DNA from 4 places in the Aquipuribacter sp. SD81 genome. Region 1 is predicted to be linked to each of the others. Evidence: predicted binding sites of a transcription regulator. Region 1 holds the regulator's gene; each other region holds the start of a gene.
What was found. Region 1 encodes LexA, which represses DNA repair genes until DNA is damaged. Its sites were predicted from a motif close to TCGAACANNTGTTCGA; they were not measured.

Region 2: WAA21_RS11595 (HNH endonuclease signature motif containing protein) is a predicted target of LexA. The motif match lies at 2,279-2,294, and genes of this name have one in related genera.
Region 3: WAA21_RS13820 (replicative DNA helicase) is a predicted target of LexA. The motif match lies at 3,186-3,201, and genes of this name have one in related genera.
Region 4: WAA21_RS01380 (HNH endonuclease signature motif containing protein) is a predicted target of LexA. The motif match lies at 1,717-1,732, and genes of this name have one in related genera.

What each region holds. Positions count from the first base shown of each region.
Region 1 is NZ_JBBAYJ010000019.1:50,323-55,360, forward strand. It holds gene WAA21_RS12370 (ATP-dependent DNA helicase) at 1-317, shown strand, start outside; gene WAA21_RS12375 (LysR family transcriptional regulator) at 307-1,278, opposite strand; gene WAA21_RS12380 (aminotransferase class V-fold PLP-dependent enzyme) at 1,374-2,441, shown strand; gene lexA (transcriptional repressor LexA) at 2,464-3,186, opposite strand; gene WAA21_RS12390 (LysM peptidoglycan-binding domain-containing protein) at 3,427-3,855, shown strand; gene nrdR (transcriptional regulator NrdR) at 4,126-4,692, shown strand; gene WAA21_RS12400 (vitamin B12-dependent ribonucleotide reductase) at 4,689-5,038, shown strand, end outside.
Region 2 is NZ_JBBAYJ010000017.1:53,443-58,480, reverse strand. It holds gene WAA21_RS11600 (VIT1/CCC1 transporter family protein) at 1-685, shown strand, start outside; gene WAA21_RS11595 (HNH endonuclease signature motif containing protein) at 862-2,265, opposite strand; gene WAA21_RS11590 (ABC transporter ATP-binding protein) at 2,521-3,576, opposite strand; gene WAA21_RS11585 (ABC transporter ATP-binding protein) at 3,573-4,724, opposite strand; gene WAA21_RS11580 (ABC transporter permease) at 4,721-5,038, opposite strand, start outside.
Region 3 is NZ_JBBAYJ010000023.1:4,577-9,614, forward strand. It holds gene WAA21_RS13800 (single-stranded DNA-binding protein) at 1-408, shown strand, start outside; gene rpsR (30S ribosomal protein S18) at 550-795, shown strand; gene rplI (50S ribosomal protein L9) at 810-1,256, shown strand; gene WAA21_RS13815 (MATE family efflux transporter) at 1,374-2,726, opposite strand; gene WAA21_RS13820 (replicative DNA helicase) at 3,368-5,038, shown strand, end outside.
Region 4 is NZ_JBBAYJ010000002.1:36,133-41,170, forward strand. It holds gene WAA21_RS01375 (S8 family serine peptidase) at 1-1,421, opposite strand, end outside; gene WAA21_RS01380 (HNH endonuclease signature motif containing protein) at 1,746-3,143, shown strand; gene WAA21_RS01385 (hypothetical protein) at 3,354-3,938, shown strand; gene WAA21_RS01390 (DNA topoisomerase IB) at 3,948-5,038, opposite strand, start outside.

The sequences.
Region 1 (5,038 bases):
GCCCCGACGACCCGCTCGCGCAGGCCCGCACCGAGGCGGTCGCCGCCGGCGGCGGCAACGGGTTCATGACGGTGTCGGTCGCGCACGCCGCGACCCTGCTCGCGCAGGGCGCGGGACGCCTCGTGCGCAGCACCGCCGACCGCGGGGTCGTCGCCGTCCTCGACCAGCGCGTCGTGACCCGCCGCTACGGCGACGCGCTCCTGCAGGCGCTGCCGCCCATGTGGCGGACCACGGACCGGGCGACGGTCCTCGCGGCGCTCGAGCGGCTGCGCGCCACCGCCGGTTCCGCCGGCGACGCACGGGCGGCTACCGGCTGACGGCGACGCCGGACGGCCGGTCCGTCGCGCTCCCCACGAGTGCCTGCAGGACCGCGGCGACGGCGGGCACCCGCGCGAGGTCGGGCGTCGTCACGGCCACGACCCGCCGCCGCGCCACCGGGTCGAGGGGCACCGTGACGACGTCCCGGTCCGCGACGTGGCTGCCGGCGAGCCCGGGCAGCAGCGCGACGCCCAGCCCCTCCGCCACGAGCCCGAGGACCGCGACGTAGTCGTCGGTCTCGTACCGCAGCCGGGGCCGGAAGCCCGCGGCGGCGGCGAGGTCGACGAGGTGGCCCCGGCAGCGCGGGCAGCCCGCGATCCAGTCCTCGTCCGACAGCTCGGCGACCGCGACCCGGTCGCGTCGCGCCCACGCTGTGTCGCCCCGCACCGCGAGCCTCACCTCGTCGAGGAGGAGCGGCGCGACGTGCAGGCCGGCCAGGTCCGACACGCGGTCGGTGCGGTCGGTGCCGTCGGTGCCGTCGGTGCCGTCGGTGCCGTCGGTGAGGTCGTAGGAGAAGGTGACGACGACGTCCGCCTCGCCGTCGCGGACGAGCCGCACCGAGTCCGGCGGCTCGACCTCCTGCAGGGCGACCTGCAGCCCGGGGTGCGCCGCGCGGAGCGCGGCGAGCGCACGCGGGACGAGGCGCGCGGACGCCGACGGGAACGCGACGAGGCGCACGGTCCCCGCGGCGAGCCCCGCGACCGCCTGCACCTCACGCTCGGCGACAGCGAGCAGCGCCTCCACGGCGACGGCGTGGCGGGCGAGGACGCGGCCGGGCTCCGTCGGCCGCGAGCGGCGGCCGACCCGCTCGACGAGCGCGGTGCCCATGACGCGCTCCGCCCGGCGCAGCTGCTGGCTCGCCGCGGGCTGGCTTACGCCCAGCCGCCGGGCGGCCGCCGACACCGAGCCCTCCTCGGAGACGGCCCGGAGCAGTCGCAGCACGTCGACGTCGAGGGGCAAGGGCGGCAGCCTACGACGACCCATAAGCCCTGTGGATGGGTCGCGGAAGAACCTGCTGCTTGTGGCATGACCGCGGCGGTGGGCACGCTGTCGGGGTGACGACCTCCGCGTGGGCACCGGCTCCGGGCTACCTCAACGCCTCGACCCTCGGGCTGCCTCCGCGAGCCACGGCGACGGCCGTGCACGAGGCGGTCGACGCGTGGCAGGCCGGGCGGGCGTGCGCTGTCGCGTACGACCGCCACGTCCAGGCCTCGCGGCGCCTCTATGCGCGGCTCGTCGGCGTGGAGCCGTCGTGGGTGGCGGTCGGCTCGCAGGCCTCCGTCCTCGTCGCCGAGGTCGCGGTGGCCCTGCCCGACGGGGCGCGGGTGCTCACGGTGGCCGGCGAGTTCAGCTCGGTGTGCGGGCCCTTCGAGGCTCAGGCCGGGCGCCGGGTGAGCGTTGCGGCGGTGCCGCTGGAGGACCTCCCGGAGGCGACCGAGCGGCTGCGGCCCGACGTCGTCGCCTTCTCGCTCGCGCAGTCCGCGGACGGGCGGGTCGTCGACGCCGACGGGGTGCGTGCCGCCGCGACGGCGTGCGGTGCGCTCACGGTGTGCGACACCACGCAGGCCGCCGGCTGGCTCGACGTCGACGCGGCCGCGTGGGACGTCACGGTCTGCTCGGCCTACAAGTGGCTGTGCGCGCCCAGGGGCAGCGCCTTCCTGACGGTCCGCCCCGCCGTGGCCGACCGCCTCAGCGGCCACAACGCCGGCTGGTACGCCGGGGAGGACGTGTGGGGGTCTGTCTACGGCCCCGGGCTGCGCGTCGCCGCCGACGCGCGGCGCTTCGACGTCAGCCCCGCGTGGCTCGCGTGGGTCGGCACGCAGACCTCGCTCGAGGTGCTGCTCGACCTGCCGGTCGACGTGCGCCGCCGCCACGGCGCGGACCTCGCCGACGCGCTGCGCGCCCACCTCGGCTGGGAGCCGGCGGGCCGTCCCGTCCTCGTGGTGCCCGACGCGGACGGCCGCGTCGTCGCCGCCCTCGGCGACGCCGGGGTCACGGTCGCCAGCCGCGCCGGTCGCGCGCGGGTGTCCTTCCACCTGTGGAACGACGGCGACGACGTCGACCGCGCCGCGGACGCGCTGTCGGCCGCGGGAGCAGCGGCGCTCGCACGGACCCCGGTCTGAGCGCGGCGACGCCTCCGACGCCTCAGACGCGGCGGAGGACCGCCGTCACCCGACCGAGGACGGTCGCGTCGTCACCCGGGATCGGCGTGTAGAGCGGGTTGTGCGGCATGAGCCACACGTGCCCGTCCCGACGCCGGTACGTCTTGACGGTCGCCTCGCCGTCGATCATGGCGGCGACGATCTCGCCGTTCTCCGCGACGGGCTGCTGGCGCACGACCACCCAGTCGCCGTCGCAGATCGCGGCGTCGACCATCGAGTCGCCGACGACCTGCAGCAGGAAGAGCGTGCCGTCGCCCACGACCTGACGGGGGAGCGGGAAGACGTCCTCGACGACCTCCTCGGCCAGGACGGGTCCGCCGGCGGCGATGCGGCCGACGAGCGGCACCATGCTCGCCTCCGGCATCGGGCTGCCCTCGTCGTGGGCGCCCGCACGCCAGGCCCCGGGCTCCTCGGCGGCCTCCGGCTCGACGACCGCCGTGACGTCGCCGGTCGGGGCCGGACGCCGGCGCGCGTCCTCGGGCCCGACGACCTCGATGGCCCGCGGGCGGTGCGGGTCGCGGCGCAGGTAGCCCTTGCGCTCGAGCGTGGCGAGCTGGTGGGCGACGCTGCTCGGGGACGTGAGGCCGACCGACTCGCCGATCTCCCGCATCGACGGCGGGTACCCGCGCGTGCGGACGGCCTCGCGGATGGTCTCGAGCACCCGGCGCTGGCGCTCGGTGAGCCCTTCCAGGTCCTGCCCTGCCATGTCGTCCTCCGTCGTCCTCGCCGGGGGTTGTGTCCGACCCCCGGGGTCTCCTCGGTGCGTGCCGCTGACCCGTCGTCCGGGTGATCAGGACGCTAGGAGGTCGAACACGTGTTCACAAGCACCGCGGGCGGCGTGTCGCCGTCCGTCGAACACACGCTCGACAAACCCTCGACCTGAGGTTAACGTACAGACGTTCGAAGGCGCGAGCCCCCACCGAACACCTGTCCAGAGGAGGAACCGATGAGCACCACCGCCGCCGCCCCGCTCCGCCCGACGCTCCACCGCGCCCCAGGCCGCCGTCCGGCCCTCGTGCTCACCCGGCGCGGCCGCGTCGTCGTGCGCGCCCTCGCGTGGGTCGCGACCACAGCCGCAGCGGCGCTCGCGGTGCTGCTCGTGTGGGTCGCGGCGGCGTCCTTCGTCGCCCCCGGGGCCTCCGCCGGCGACGGCCGCTCCGGCGTCGTGTCCGGGGTGGGCGCGACCTCGGTCGACGCCGACGCGGTCGGTGCGGTCAGCGTCGTCGTCGACCCGGGCGACACGCTGTGGTCGCTCGCGCGCGACCACGCACCCGACCGGGACCCGCGTGCCGTCGTCCACGACGTGGTCCGGCTCAACGAGCTCGCCTCGAGCACGGTGCTCGCCGGCGACCGGCTCCTCGTCCCCACCCGCTGAGCACCACGACCCCCGGCTGACCTGCAGGAGCGGGTCGGCCACGGGGAGATGCGTCCCCGAGGGCGGCGCCGCGACCCGACGACACGCCGTCGGAAGGCGGCGCCGCCCTCTTGCGTTGTCGGTGGTCGCTGCTACCGTTGCCACAACATCTAGTAGTTACACCCGTGTGGTTCATCCACATCTGGTCCACAGGTGGTCCACACGGTGAGGTGCCGTCGTCAACAGGTACCGCACAGGTCCGTCCACAGGGGCGGGGGAAGGGGGTGCGTCGTGCGCTGCCCGTTCTGCCGGTTAGGCGACTCCCGGGTCGTCGACTCCCGCACGGCGGACGACGGCACGGCGATCCGCCGCCGGCGTCAGTGCCAGGACTGCGACCGTCGCTTCACGACCGTGGAGTCGGCGAGCCTCACCGTCGTCAAGCGCTCCGGCGCGACCGAGCCGTTCTCCCGGGAGAAGGTCCTCTCGGGCGTCCGCAAGGCGTGCCAGGGCCGGCCCGTCTCCGAGGACGACCTCGCCCTTCTCGCGCAGAAGGTCGAGGAGGCCGTCCGCCAGACCGGGGCGGCCCAGGTGGACGCCCACGAGATCGGGCTGGCGATCCTGGGGCCGCTCCGCGAGCTCGACGAGGTCGCCTACCTCCGCTTCGCCAGCGTGTACCGGGCCTTCGAGTCCCTCGCCGACTTCGAGGAGGCGATCACCCTCCTCCGCGTCGAGCGCGCCGCCCACGAGCAGCAGCCCGAGCAGCAGTGCGCGCACCAGCAGCAGACCGCACCCGCACCCGTCCAGAGCACCGTCCGCACGCCGTCCGGCACGACCGTCACCCCAGGGGAGCCCGCATGACCGACACGACCTCGTCGACCCGACAGACCGCACCCGGCGCCGCCGGCCTCACCGTCGAGCGGGTGTGGACGACCCCCGGCGTCCACCCGTACGACGAGGTGACGTGGGAGTCGCGCGACGTCGTCCAGACCAACTGGAAGACCGGCGAGACGATCTTCGAGCAGCGCGGCGTCGAGTTCCCCGACTTCTGGTCGGTCAACGCCTCCTCGATCGTCACGACGAAGTACTTCCGCGGGGCGGTCGGCAGCGACACCCGCGAGCGGAGCCTCCGTCAGCTCATCGACCGGGTCGTGCTCACCTACACCAAGGCCGGCAAGGACCACGGCTACTTCGCCACCGACGCCGA
Region 2 (5,038 bases), on a different contig from region 1:
GACGAGCCTCGCCCAGGTGAACGCGAAGCTGAACTGGCTGCGGGCCGGTGTGCTGGGCGCGAACGACGGCATCGTCTCGACCGCCGGGCTCGTCGTCGGGGTCGCGGCGGCGACGACCGACCGGCCCACGCTGCTCGTCGCGGGCGTCGCCGCGCTCGTCGCGGGCGCGCTGTCGATGGCGGGCGGCGAGTACGTGTCGGTGAGCACGCAGCGCGACACCGAGCGTGCGCTGCTGGCCAAGGAGGCCCGCGAGCTGCGCGAGACACCGGACGAGGAGCTCGCCGAGCTCGCGGGCTTCTACCGGGACAAGGGCCTGAGCGACGAGACCGCCCAGCAGGTCGCGGTCGAGCTGACGGCTCACGACGCCCTCCGTGCGCACGCCGAGATCGAGCTCGGCATCGACGCCGAGGCGCTCGTCAGCCCGTGGCAGGCCGCACTCGCGTCGCTCGTGTCCTTCGCCGTCGGTGCGCTGCTGCCGCTGCTCGCCATCGTGCTGCCCTCCCCCGGTGCGCGGGTGCCGGTCACCGTCGCCGCCGTCGTGGTCGCGCTCACCATCACCGGCTTCCTGAGCGCCCGGCTCGGCGGCGCGCCCGTGGTGCGGCCCGTCCTGCGCAACGTCGGCGTCGGCCTGCTCGCCATGCTCCTCACCTTCGTCGTCGGCTCCCAGGTCGGCGGCGCGCTGTAGCCCCCACGTCACGCCAGCAGCGCGACGCCGCGACGCCACGGCACCGTGACGCCACGGCACCGCGACGCCACGGCACCGCGACGCCACGGCACTGCTCCCCCGGCGGCCCGCTCACCTCGTCGCCCACTCGGCGTCGCACGCTCGGCGCGCTCCGCCGGCCCTGCACCCCGCTCGGTCTACGTCCGTCGGGTGTAGGTGACCTGTTTGCGTCCGGTGCGGTCGGTGGTGATCGAGTGCTGGTAGGTGGGGTCGTGGACCCTGCGGTGGTGGTGCCCGCACAGGGGCACGGCCTTCGCCAGGTCGGTGGTGCCGCCGGTGGACCAGGGGTCCTCGTGGTGCAGCTCGGTCCAGGCGTAGGGGCGGTCGCAGTCTCGGGCGGCGCACGTGTCGTACACGGTGGCCAGGGCGGTGCGGTGGGCCTCGGTGAAGAACCGGCCGGCCCGGCCGAGGTCCAGCGGCAGCGAGGCACCACCCAGGACCGCCGGTACGAGCCCGGCCCCGCACGCCAGGCGCCGGGCCTGTCCGCCCGAGACGGCGTGGCCGGTGTCCAGGCGGGCGGTGCCGAGGTTCCCGGTCGCCTCGTGCAGCTGGGCGAGGCTCATCGTGACCACGACGGTGGCGGCGACCTTGCCGTGCAGCCGGTCGGTCGGCAGGTGCTCCAGCAGGTCCGCGAACGCCAGGCCCCGCTGGTTCGCCCTCTCCTGCGCGGTCACCGGCCTTCCCGCTCCCTCCTGCGGCGCCCCCTGCTGCGGCGCCCCCTGCTGCGGCGCCGCGTGCTGCGGGGCCGCGTGCTGCGGGGCCGCGTGATTAGGGGCCGCGTGCTGCGGCGAGTGCGTGGCGCTGGTGCGCGCGCGGCGGGGTGCGGTCATCTGCTGCACCGCCTTCACCAGCACCGCCGCGGAGGCACTCGGCAGGGTCGCCCACACATCGGTGGTGCCGTCGGTGTTGTCCCGCCACGACAACCGCGCCCTCGCCCGCGCGCGTTCCTCCTCCGAGCGCTGCACACGGTCCTCGTGCGCGGCGACCTCCCGCGCCGACAGCCGCGCCGCCTCGACCGCCCGCGCCGCCAGGCGCCGCAGCTCGGCCGGGGACACCTCCCGCGCCCGGGCGACCAGCCGTTGTTCCACCGCCGCACGGCGGTCCGCGGACAACCCCGGCGGCAGGTCCCGCATCGTCCGCGCGATCACCGCCGCGGACTCCCGCGGCACGTCCCCCTCACTCATCGCCTGCCGGGTCATGGGCAGGAACTCCGCCAGGTCCCGAGCCAGCGCCACGTCCGCGGCCGCCGCGGCGCCGCTCGTCTTCGAGCGGCCCGCCAGCCACGCCGACGTCCCCGACGCACCCGAGGACCCCGCGACGTCGGCGGTGTCCGCGGCCCGCACCAACGCCAGGCGCACCGCCTGCCAGCGCGTGATCAACCGGTCCACCTCACGCAACCGAGCGGCGACCTGCGGCACACCCGCACCAGCCGCCTGCACGTGCTCGATCTGCTCCACCAGCCCGTCCAACGCGGCCCCCGCCGACGCCAGGCGCACCGGCAGCGGGTCCCAGCGAGGGACCTCCACCACCAACGCCGCCATGCAGACACACTATTCGAACACGTGTTCGAACGCAAGGTATTCGGGCACACCAACTGCACCCGCCCATGGCTCCGGTGGCATGCGTCGACGCCGCCGAGCCGCCGAGCAGCCGCCGCCTGCCGGACATCGGTCACGCGCCCAGCTGACCCTTCACCGGCTCGGCACGCGCGGACGCCGAGAGGATACGCCGCGCCAGGACGCCCGAGCCCGCCTACGAGGCGCGCCCGACGCACCCCCGAGCGATCGAGCCGGCCCTCAGAACCCGGTCGGCCCGTCCTCGGGGAAGTGGCACGCCACCCGGTGCCCCGGTGCGACCTCCGCGAGCGGCGGGGTCTCCGTGGCGCAGACGTCCTGCGCCTTCCAGCAGCGCGTCCGGAACCGGCACCCGCTCGGCGGGTTGAGCGGGCTCGGCACGTCGCCGGTCAGCGTGATGCGCTCGCGCCCGCGCTCCCGCGACGGGTCGGCCACCGGCGCCGCCGACAGCAGCGCACGCGTGTACGGGTGCTTGCCGTAGCCGTACAGCCGGTCGCGCTCGGCGACCTCGACGATCCGGCCCAGGTACATGACGGCGACCCGGTCGGAGATGTGCCGGACCACCGACAGGTCGTGCGCGATGAACAGGTAGCCGAGGTTCATCCGCTCCTGGAGCTCCTCCAGGAGGTTGATGACGCCGGCCTGGACGGACACGTCGAGGGCCGAGACGGGCTCGTCGAGCACGAGCATCTTCGGCTCGAGCGCGAGCGCGCGGGCGATGCCGATGCGCTGGCGCTGCCCGCCGGAGAACTCGTGCGGGTAGCGGTTGCCGTGCTCGGGGCTCAGGCCCACGAGCCGGAGCAGCTCCGCGACGCGCTCGGGGCCGGACTGCCGACCCCACTCGCCGTGGATCTTCAGCGGCTCCCCGACGATGTCGTTGACCGGGAGCTTCGGGTTGAGCGAGGCGTACGGGTCCTGGAAGACGATCTGCAGGTCCTTGCGCACGGGGCGCAGCTGCCGGGTCGACATCGTCGTGAGCTCGCGGCCCTCGAAGCGCACCGAGCCCGACGTGGGCGTGTGCAGCTGCAGCACCGCGCGACCCGTCGTCGACTTGCCGCAGCCGGACTCACCGACGATGCCGAGGGTCTCCCCCGCGTCGACCGCGAAGGACACGCCGCTGACGGCCTGCACGTGCCCGACCGTCCGTCGCAGCAGCCCGCCGCCGCGGACGGGGAAGTTCATGACGAGGTCGTCGACCTCGAGCAGCTTCGTGCCCGGCCCGCCCGTCGCGGGGTCGGTGCCCGACGGGCTCGGCACCGGGCTGGTGGTCGTGCTCATGCGGGGGCGCTCCCTGTGGTGGCCGCGTCCGAGCGGAAGATCGCGGTCGCGTCCTCGTAGGTCGCGACCTCCTCCCACCGGTGGCACGCGGCGTGGTGGTCGCGTCGGTCGGTCTCGTACAGCGGCGGCTCGCTCGTGCGGCACTGCTCGACCGCGAGCGGGCAGCGGGGCCGGAACGGACAGCCCTCGGGCAGCTGGATGAGCGACGGCGGCGTGCCCTCGATGGGGCGCAGCCGCTCGCCGATCATGTCGGTGCGCGGCACGGAGCCGAGCAGGCCGGCGGTGTACGGCATGCGGGGCCGGGCGAAGACCTCCTCGACGCCCGCCGTCTCCACCGGCTTCCCCGCGTACATCACGAGGACGCGGTCGGCGATGCCGGCGATGACGCCGAGGTCGTGGGTGATGAACACGATGGCCGCGTCGACGGCGTCCTTGACCTCGAGGAGGGTGTCGAGGATCTGCGCCTGCACCGTCACGTCGAGCGCGGTCGTCGGCTCGTCGGCGAAGATCACGTCCGGCCGGTTGATGACGGCCATCGCGATCATGGCGCGCTGGCGCATGCCGCCGGAGAACTCGTGCGGGTACGACCGCAGCCGCGACTTCGCCTGCGGGATGCCGACGAGGTCGAGCATCTCCTGCGCGCGCGTGAGCGCCGTCGACATCGACACGTGCTCGTGGGACCGGACGGCCTCGGCGAGCTGGTACCCGACCGTCAGGACGGGGTTCATCGCCGTCATCGGGTCCTGGAAGATCATGCCGATCTTGCGCCCGCGCAGCCCGCGCTGCTCCTCCGGGCGCATGCGCAGCACGTCCTTGCCGCGGTAGAGGATGCGCCCGTCGATCTGCGCGCTCTTCGGCAGCAGCCCCATGACGGCCATGCTCGACACCGACTTGCCGGAGCCCGACTCCCCCACGATGCCGAGGACCTCGCGCGGGCGCAGCGCGTAGTCGACCCCGCGGACGGCCTTGACGACGCCGTCGTCGGTCGGGAAGCGGACGGTGAGGTCCTCCACCCGCAGCAGCTCGGTCTCGAGGTCCACCTCGGGCGCGACGACGTCGCCGTGGACCTCGCCCGCCGCCGAGCCGGACCGGTCGTCGGAGGGCGCGGCGGTCGCGCCGCCGGACCTGCGGTTCCTGCCGAGGATCATGCGCGCACCTTGTTCTGGCGCGGGTCGAACGCGTCGCGCAGACCGTCGCCGATGAAGTTGATGGTGAGGGCGATGCCGATGATGAACAGGCCGGGGAACCAGAACAGCCACGGCCGGGTCGCGAAGGCCGTCTGGTACGTGCTGATGAGGCGGCCGAGGCTCGTGTCGGGCGGCTGCACGCCGAACCCGAGGAAGCTGAGCGCCGTCTCCAGCAGGATCGCCGCGGCGATCGTCAGCGTGGCGTTCACGATGATCGTCGAGACGGTGTTGGGCAGGACGTGCCGGGTGATGATCCGGAACGGGCTCGCCCCCAT
Region 3 (5,038 bases), on a different contig from region 1:
GTCGCGGAGTCCCTCACCAAGGGCACGCGCGTCGTCGTCACGGGCCGCATGAAGTCGCGCTCCTTCCAGACCAAGGAGGGCGAGAACCGCACCGTCATCGAGCTGGAGGCCGACGAGATCGGCCCGTCGCTGCGCTACGCGACCGCGAAGGTCAACCGCACCCAGCGCGGGGGCGGCGGCTTCGGCGGCGGCCAGCAGGGCGGCGGCCAGGGCGGCCAGGGAGGCTGGTCCGGCGGCGGTCAGGGCGGTCAGGGCGGTCAGGGCGGCCAGCAGGGCGGCCAGGGCGGCTGGTCCGGCGGCGGTCAGGGCGGCCAGCAGGGCGGCGGTCAGGGCGGCTACGCCGACCCGTGGGCGACCGGCCCGGCGGCCGGTGGCTACGCCGGCGGGGACGACGAGCCCCCCTTCTGACCGAACCGTGACCTCGCACCGTCGGCCCGCGGGCCGACGGCACCCGGCGGCCGAGGCCGTCACCCCGGCCCGAGGGCCGGCCGAGAGAACTGACACGGCGCGCACGCGCGCCGGGTACCCGAACCGAGACGAGGAGTGATCGTGGCTGCCGCCAAGAAGCCGGTGCTGCGCAAGCCCAAGAAGAAGCTGAACCCGCTGAAGACCGCGGGTGTCGACTACATCGACTACAAGGACACCGCCCTGCTGCGGAAGTTCATCTCCGACCGGGGCAAGATCCGCGCCCGCCGGGTCACGGGTGTGACGGTGCAGCAGCAGCGTCAGATCGCCCAGGCCATCAAGAACGCGCGCGAGATGGCGCTGCTGCCGTACTCGAGCTCCGGTCGCTGAGGGAGGACCCCGAGATGAAGCTCATCCTCACCCAGGAGGTCGACGGGCTCGGCGAGCCCGGCGACGTCGTCGAGGTCAAGGACGGCTACGGCCGCAACTTCCTCCTGCCCCGCAGCCTCGCCACGCCGTGGACCAAGGGCGGCGAGGCGCAGGTCACCGCCATCCAGCGGGCCCGTCGTTCGCGCGAGATCGCGAGCGTGGAGGAGGCGCAGACCGTCCGCGCCCGCCTGCAGGAGACCCCCGTGCAGCTGCAGGCCAAGGCCGGCGCGAGCGGCCGCCTGTTCGGCGCCGTCACGCCCGCCGACGTCGCCACGGCCCTCGAGGCCGCGGGCGCGCCGTCGGTGGACCGCCGCAAGGTCGTGATCGGCCAGCCGATCAAGTCCCTCGGCAGCTACACGGTGCAGGTGCGCCTGCACCCCGACGTCACCGCGAGCGTGGACGTCGAGGTCGTCGCCGGCTGACGTCGGCACGCGCCCCACGGAGGAGGGCGGTCCGCTGCGGCGGGCCGCCCTCCGCCGTCTCCGGGTGCGCGTGGAGCGGGTTCGAGGTGGGTTCGGGGCGGGTCGGGTTCGGTCCGGTCACCCGGCGCCGAGCACGAGCCAGCCGTCGGAGCGGGCCCGCAGCCCGAGCGTGACGGCCCGGGCGGCCATGTAGCCGCCGGCGAAGGCGACCCACAGCAGGACCAGCCCGACCGTCCCCCGAAGCCCGGCCAGCGGCACGACCGCGAGGAGGGGCGCGTAGGCGAGCAGCGCGAGGACGCCCGCCCGGGCGAGGTAGGCGCCGTCCCCCGCACCGATGAGCACGCCGTCGAGCACGAACACGTAGCCCGCGAGCGGTGCGGTGGCGCCGACCACGAGCAGGCCGGCGGTGATGCCGGCGCGGACGTCGGCGGAGTCGCTGAACAGCCACGGCAGCACCGGGGAGGCCGCGGCCACGAGCCCGCCGAGGACGGCGCCGCCACCGACCCCCCACCGCACCATGAGACGGGTCGTCGCCCGCGTGCCCTCGGCGTCGCCCGCCCCGAGGCTGCGGCCGGTGAGCGCCTGCGCCGCGATGGCGAGCGCGTCGAGGGCGAAGGCCCCGAACGTCCAGCACGTGAAGACGACCTGGTGCGCCGCCAGCGAGGGGGCGCCGGTCGTGGCGGCCACGGCGACGGTCGCGAGCAGCGCGCCGCGCAGGGTCACCGTCCGCAGCAGCAGCGGGACCCCGCCTCGGGCGGCGGCGAGGACGCCCGCGCCGTGCGGGCGCAGCGGTGCGTCGTGCCGTCGGGCCCCGCGGACCACGAGGACGACGAGCCACAGGGCCATCGTCGACTGGGCCACCACCGTGCCCCAGGCGGAGCCGGCGATGCCGAGCGCGGGCAGGGGACCGGGCCCGTGCACGAGCACGAGGGACAGGACCGCGTTCCACGTGAAACCGACCGCCGCGACCACGAGCGGGGTGCGGGTGTCCTGCAGGCCCCGCAGCACGCCGGTGGCGGCGAGGACGAGCAGCATCGCCGGCACGCCGGCCATCGACACGGCGAGGTAGGTCCTCGCCTCGGCCGCGACGCCGTCGGCGACGCCGAAGGCCGCGACCACGGTCGGTGTGGCGAGGGCGCCGACGACCGCCACGACGAGACCGGTGCCGAGCGCGAGCCAGCACCCGTCGACACCGACGGCGAGCGCGCGGCGGAGCTCACCCGCCCCCAGGCGGCGTGCGACCGATGCGGTCGTGCCGTAGGCGAGGACGACGAAGAGGCCGACGAGCGTCGACAGCACGGCGGAGGCGACGCCGAGCCCGGCGAGGGACTCGGTCCCGAGCGCGCCGACGATCGCGGTGTCCGTGAGGAGGAACAGCGGCTCGACGACGAGGGCGCCGAGCGCGGGGACGGCGAGGGCGAGGACCTCGCGCGGACCGGCGGCGGGCGGCGCGGGCACGGGGCCGGGCACCGGCTGACCAGCGGTTGTCTCGGGCGGGGGCACGGTCGTCGGCTCTCGTCGTCGGACGGTGTGGACAGCGTGTGGACAACGGACGGGCCGACACCGGGCGCCGCAGGTCGGCGACCGGGCGATTCTGCCGCACACCGCGTGCCGCTCCTCCGCGCCCGAGGCGTGGACACGCGCCGTCCACCGCGCCACGAGTTTTCCTCCACACCCCCGGTGGGGGTGTTCCTGCTGGTCAGAGCGTTGATCGTCGCAGAAGTCGCGAGCGCGCCGGTGTGTCGTCCACAGAGCCGTCCACAGAGGTGGACAACGCGGCCTGCGGTTGCGCTGCACGGTCGTCCGGCCGTCCCCAGACCGTCCACAGGCCCTGTGCACGACGGGCTTGGCGCGTCGCGGTGCGGCCCCCTAGCGTCGCGCCCCGGACCACCTCGGAGCGAGGGCGTCGTGGGGGTCGCCGGCCTCCGCACGACCATGTGTCCGGGGGAAGGCGTAGACCGGAGGGCGACACGCGGACGGTCGTCGCGAGACGGCCGAGGGCGACGGGGGCACCCCCGGGGAGGGATGGGGACGTGAGCATCGCGGAGACGCCGGTCGACCTGGAGCACGGGCGTCCGGGGGCGCAGTCCGGTCCCAGCGGGCTGGAGCGGATGCCGCCGCAGGACGTGATGGCCGAGCAGTGCGCGCTGGGCGCGATGCTGCTGAGCAAGGACGCCGTCGCCGACGTCAGCGAGGTGCTCAAGGGCCTCGACTTCTACCGTCCCGCGCACGAGATGATCTACGAGGCGGTCATCGACCTCTTCGGGCGCGGCGAGCCGGCCGACCCCGTCACCGTCGCCGACGTCCTCGGTCGGCGCGGCGAGCTCAACCGGGTCGGAGGGGCGCCGTACCTGCACACCCTCGTCGCGACCGTCCCCACCGCGGCGTCGGCGGCGTACTACGCCCGCATCGTCCGCGACAAGGCCGTCCTGCGCCGCCTCGTCGAGGCCGGCACGAAGATCGCCGGCCTGGGCTACGCCGGGGAGGGCGGCGAGGTCGACGACATCGTCAACCAGGCGCAGGCCGAGGTGTACGCCGTCACCGAGCGGCAGTCGCGGGACGACTACCGGCCGCTGTCGGAGGTCATGCAGGACACCGTCACCGAGCTGGAGGAGATGGAGTCCCGCCCCGACGGCATGCACGGCGTGCCGACGGGTTTCCGCGACTTCGACCAGCTGACGAACGGGCTGCAGGCGGGCCAGATGATCGTCGTGGCGGCGAGGCCGGCTGTAGGGAAGTCGACGCTGGGACTAGATGTTGCGCGTGCGGCGGCCATCCACCACAACATGGCGACCGTCATCTTCAGCCTGGAGATGAGCCGGACCGAGATCACGACCCGGCTCATCTCGGCCGAGGCGGGCATCAAGCTGCAGGCGCTGCGCACGGGCAAGCTGCAGGACAGCGACTGGCAGAAGATCGCCCGCGTCCTCGGTCAGAGCAACGACGCCCCGCTGTTCATCGACGACAGCCCCAACATGTCCCTGCCGGAGATCAGGGCCAAGTGCCGCCGGCTCAAGCAGCAGCACGACCTGCGCCTCATCGTCGTCGACTACCTGCAGCTCATGACCTCCGGCAAGCGCGTCGAGTCGCGGCAGCAGGAGGTGAGCGAGTTCTCCCGCGCGCTCAAGCTGCTGGCCAAGGAGCTCGAGGTGCCGCTCATCGCCATCAGCCAGCTGAACCGTGGCCCTGAGCAGCGCACCGACAAGAAGCCGCAGATGTCCGACCTGCGCGAGTCCGGCTGCCTCACCGCGGACACGAAGGTGCTGCGCGCCGACACGGGCGCCGAGACGACGATGGGAGAGCTGTACGCCTCCGGGGCGACCGACGTCCCGGTGTGGTCGCTCGACGAGTCGCTCCGCTACGTCACGCGCCACCTCACCCACGTCTTCCCCACCGGTACGCGCGAGGTGTTCCGCCTGCGCCTGGCGTCGGGCAAGGAGGTGCGCGCGACGGCCAACCACCCCTTCATGGCCTACGAGGGCTGGACCGCCCTCGGTGACCTGCGCCCGGGCTCGCGCGTCGCCGTCCCCCGACACGTCCCGGCGCCGTCGCTCGTGACGGCGTGGGACGACCGCGAGGTGGTCCTGCTCGCCCACCTGCTCGGCGACGGGTCGTTCGTGCGGAGGCAGCCGCTGCGCTACGCGAGCGTCGACGAGGCCAATCTCGCCGCCGTCACCGACGCGGCGACCCACTTCGGCATCAGCGCGGTGCGGGACGACCACCCGTCCGCCCGGTGCACCAGCCTGCGCCTGCCCTCTCCTTACCGCCTCACGCACGGTCGC
Region 4 (5,038 bases), on a different contig from region 1:
AGCGTGCCGGGGGTGCACAGGCTCGCCTGCACCGGGTCGGCTCCGGCGAGGGCGACCTCGCTCGACAGCACGGCCGGCGTGGGGGCCAGCGGGGCGGTGATGACGCTCGCGCCGAGGTACTTCGCGCCGTTGCCGAGCACGACCGTGCCCTCGTCGCGCTTGAACGTGGTCGCGCCGACGGTGGTCACCCACGGGCTGTTGTGCGCCGTGGTCGACTCGTTGGGGCCGGAGTTGCCGGCCGAGGCGGCGACGAAGACACCGGCGTTCGCGGCGTTGTAGAAGGCGAGCTCGACCGCGTCGACGACCGTCGTCGTCGTGCCGGAGATCGAGTAGTTGATGACGTCGACTCCGTCGACGACCGCCTGCTCGATCGCGCTGATGGAGTCGGCGGTGTAGCAGCCGCCGGTGTCGGGGTCGTCGTCCTCCCAGCAGACCTTGTAGACGGCGAGCTTGGCGCCCGGCGCCATGCCGGACCCCTCGCCGAGCTCGTTGCCGTCGACGGACATCGCGACGCCGTCGTTGCCCGCGGCCGTCGAGGCGGTGTGGCTGCCGTGGCCGTCGCCGTCGCGGGTGGAGACGAACTCGTGCTCGCCGCGGTTCTCCTCGTCGACGCTCGCGAGGAAGGAGTCGGCGAAGTAGCGGGCGGTGATGAGCTTGTCGTTGCACAGGTCGGCGCTGTCCCAGCCCTCGCCGAGCTCGCACTCGCCGCGGAAGACCGTGCGGTCGCCCTTGAGCATGTAGATCTCGCCGTCGCGGGTCCGGAACGGCTTCCCGACCAGCGGGTTGCGGCCGACGACACGGCCCTTGCCGTCCGTGCGCAGGCCGCTGCCCGTACGGAGCCGGTCACCGGCGAACGACGGGTTCTCCGGCCAGACACCCGAGTCGAGCACGCCGACGACGACGCCCTCACCCGCGGCGTCGGTGCCGCCGAGCTCGTCCCACACGCCGCCCTCGCCCGTCAGGCCGAGGAACTCCGGGGACTGCACGGTGTCGAGGGAGCGGACCTCGTTGGGCAGGACCGCGGTGACGCCGGGGAGGCCCGCGAGCTTCGTCGCCTGCGCGCCCTCCAGCTCGGCCGCGAAGCCGTTGAAGGCGACCTGGTAGGTGTAGGTGGGTTTGGCGTCGACCTCGTCGAGCAGCTCGGCCTGCTGGTCGGCGAGCCGGCCGGCGTAGCGGCGGACGTCGCGTCCGGTGACGTCGACGGCCTCGCCCTCGCGCGGCTTCGTTGCGGCGAAGCCGGGGATGCTGCCGTCGTAGGAGGCGACGGCGGGGTCGTCGAGGAGGACGACGTAGCTGCCGTCGTCGTACGGGAGGGGCGCGGCGGACGCGGGGGTGCTCGCGACCACGGCGGCGCCGGCGACGGCGGTGGCCGTCGCGACGAGGCAGGCGACGGCGCGCCTGCCCGTGGGAGTTCCTGTCACGGTGGGTGTCTCCTCGTGGAGGGAGGCGCGCAGCAGAGCGCGCGGGACCTCCGCACCTTTTGTCACCGATCGTTCGGCGTCAAGAAGTCAGGCTCAGCAGTTACACGCTCGTTATGTCGACGTGACTGTCGGTGAGCGGGTGACGGTTGAACGACCGAACCAGGACAAAGCGCCCAGCAGCGGCGACGGTTCGGTGAACAACGCCTGGACAAGGTGAGTACCTACCGGTCGGTAGTCACGATACGTCACCGACGGTGTGCGTCGGTTGTCCCGCGCTGGCGGTCACGTCTTGTGTTCGAACACGTGTTCGAGTAGTGTGTCTGCATGGCGGCGTTGGTGGTGGAGGTCCCTCGCTGGGATCCGCTGCCGGTGCGCCTGGCGTCGGCGGGGGCCGCGTTGGACGGGCTGGTGGAGCAGATCGAGCACGTGCAGGCGGCTGGTGCGGGTGTGCCGCAGGTCGCGGCTCGGCTGCGTGAGGTGGACCGGTTGATCACGCGGTGGCAGGCGGTGCGGCTGGCGCTGGTGCGGGCCGCGGACACCGCCGACGTCGCGTCGGGTTCGGGTGCGTCGGGGACGTCGGCGTGGCTGGCGGGCCGCTCGAAGACCAGCGGCGCCGCCGCGGCCGCCGACGTGGCGCTGGCCGGGGACCTCGCGACGTCCCTGCCGGTGACCCGGCAGGCGATGAGCGCCGGGGACGTGCCGCGGGAGTCCGCGGCGGTGATCGCGCGGACGATGCGGGACCTGCCCGCGGGGTTGTCCGCGGAACGCCGGGCGGCGGTGGAACAACGGCTGGTCGCCCGGGCGCGGGAGGTGTCCCCGGCCGAGCTGCGGCGCCTGGCGGCGCGGGCGGTCGAGGCGGCGCGGCTGTCGGCGCGGGAGGTCGCCGCGCACGAGGACCGTGTGCAGCGCTCGGAGGAGGAACGCGCGCGGGCTCGGACACGGCTGTCGTGGCGGGACAACACCGACGGCACCACCGACCTGTGGGCCACCCTGCCCAGCGCCTCCGCCGCGGTGCTGGTGAAGGCGGTGCAGCAGATGACCGCACCCCGCCGCGCGGGACGAGCCGAGTCGGACGGGCACAGCACCTCGACCGGACAGCAGGCCCCGACCGGGCAGCCGGCCCCGACCGGGCAGCCGGCTTCGACTGTGAAGCAGCCGGCCCGACCGGCGAGCGCGCAGGAGCGACCGACGGCGCAGGAGCGGGCGAACGAGCGGGGTCTGGCGTTCGCGGACCTGCTGGAGCACCTGCCGACCGACCGGCTGCACGGCAAGGTCGCCGCCACCGTCGTGGTCACGATGAGCCTCGCCCAGCTGCACGAGGCGACCGGGAACCTCGGCACCGCCCGCCTGGACACCGGACACGCGGTCTCGGCCGGGCAGGCCCGGCGCCTGGCGTGCGGGGCGGGCGTCGTACCCGCCGTCCTGGGTGGTGCCTCGCTGCCGCTGGACCTCGGCCGGGCCGGCCGGTTCTTCACCGAGGCCCACCGCACCGCCCTGGCCACCGTGTACGACACGTGCGCCGCCCGAGACTGCGACCGGCCCTACGCGTGGACCGAGCTGCACCACGAGGACCCCTGGGCCACCCTCGGCCCCACCGACCTGGCGAAGGCCGTGCCCCTGTGCGGGCACCACCACCGACGCGTCCACGACCCCACCTACCAGCACGCCGTCACCACCGACCGCACCGGACGGAAACAGGTCACCTACACCCGGCGGACATAGGCGGGATGACGCGACGTGCGACGAGGTTTGGTCCCGCCGGCGGCGGGTAGTGCTCCGGTACGCGGTGGGGACCGCGGGTCAGGGTCACAGGAGCGCAGGGGTTGTTGTGAAGGTCCCGGTCCCCACCGCAGTCACGTCCGGAGGGACCGCCCTCCGTCCGCTGGCGGGTGTCCGAGCGGTGCCCCACTCTTCAGCCGTGAGGCTCCCGTGGTGATCCCGAGACCGGACCGTCTGCTCGCCGACGTGGTCGGTTCCGCGGCCGACCTGGTGCAGACCGCGGTCGGGCTGGTCGGCCGGGCCGACACGCTGCTGACGCGCATCGACGCGCTCGTCGCGCGCGCCGAGGCCGTCCTGGCCCGCGCGGAGTCGGCGGCCGCGGCGGCGGAGTCCGCGGTCGAACGCGTCGGCGCGGTGACCGCCCACGCGCAGGAGCAGGTGGACCTCGTCCGCCGGGTCACCGGCAAGGCCGACCGGGTCGCGTCCGCCGCGAGCGGGGCGGTGCAGCGCGGCACGGCGCTCGTGGACCAGGTGGAGCCGATCGCCGCGGAGGCGCTGCCGGTCGCCCGCCGGCTCGTCGGCTCCATCGACACCGACGAGGTCGACGCGGCGGTCGCCGTCGTCGACCGCCTGCCCACCGTCCTGGCGGGACTGGACGGCGACCTGCTGCCGGTCATGCGGCGGCTCGAGCAGGTCGGCCCCGACGTCCACGCGCTGCTGGAGACCGTCGACGACCTGCGCCGTCTCGTCGAGGGCCTGCCCGGCATGGGGCTCCTGCGCCGCCGCGACGACGACTGAGCGGGGCCGTCAGGCCGCGCCGCGCGAGCGGTCGCGGCGCCGGGCCGCCGGTCCCTTCGCCACCTGGCGCGCCGTGCGCTGCAGCCGCACCTGCGCCTTGAGCGGCGGCAGGGTGAGCAGCTCCAGCACCGCGCGCTCGAGCGCGTCCTGCGCGTCCTCGGTCCGCTCCCCCGGCGCGACGTCGGCGCTGCCCTCGGCCCCCAGCGCCGTGACGACCGGGGCGATGCTGATGCCGTCCTCCCACAGGTCGACGACCCGCGGGTCCACGTACGACGCGCGCGCGACGCTCGGGGTGTTGCCGAGGTGCTCCGAGACCTCCCGCATGACCGCGGTGACCGTCCGCGCCCGCCGGGTCCGCGACAGGTCCTCGGCGGGGCCCGCGTCGGCGAGCGCGCGGGCCGCGAGCACGGTCGCGTGCCACGTGCGGAAGTCCTTCGCCGTGGTGTCCGGCCCGACGACCTCCTGCACGTAGTCGTTGACGTCGCCGCTCGTCACGTCGCGCCAGCGCGTGCGGCCGCCCTCGACGGTCCGCCACGCCAGCAGCTCCTCGCTGCGGTCGCGCCGGCGCTTGAGGGTGCGGACCACCTCGGCGCACGACTCGTCCTGCAGCACCAGACGGCGGCGCTGGCCGTGCTTGGCCGTGTAGTCGAACGTGATGCCTTCGTCGGTCACCTTCACGTGCTGCCGCCGCAGCGTCGCGAGCCCGAACGAGCCGTTGTCCGCGGCGTAGCTCTCGCCGCCGACCCGGAAGAGCCCGAGGTCCAGCAGCCGGAACGCGGCCGCGAGCACGTGCTCGCGCGACATGTCGCCACGCCCCAGGTGGTCCACGACGGTGCGTCGCGCCTGGGGCAGCCGTGTGGCGATGTCGAGCACCCGCTGGTGCTTCTCCTCGTCGCGGGCCGCCCGCCACTGCGGGTGGTACAGGTACTGACGGCGACCCGCCGCGTCGGTGCCGACGGCCTGCAGGTGGCCGTTGGGCCACGGGCAGATCCACACGTCCTTCCACGCCGGCGGGATGACGAGCCCGGCGCAGCGCCCGATGACGTCCGGGTCGGTGATGCGGGCCCCGTCGCTGTCGAGGTACACCCAGCCCCGACCGG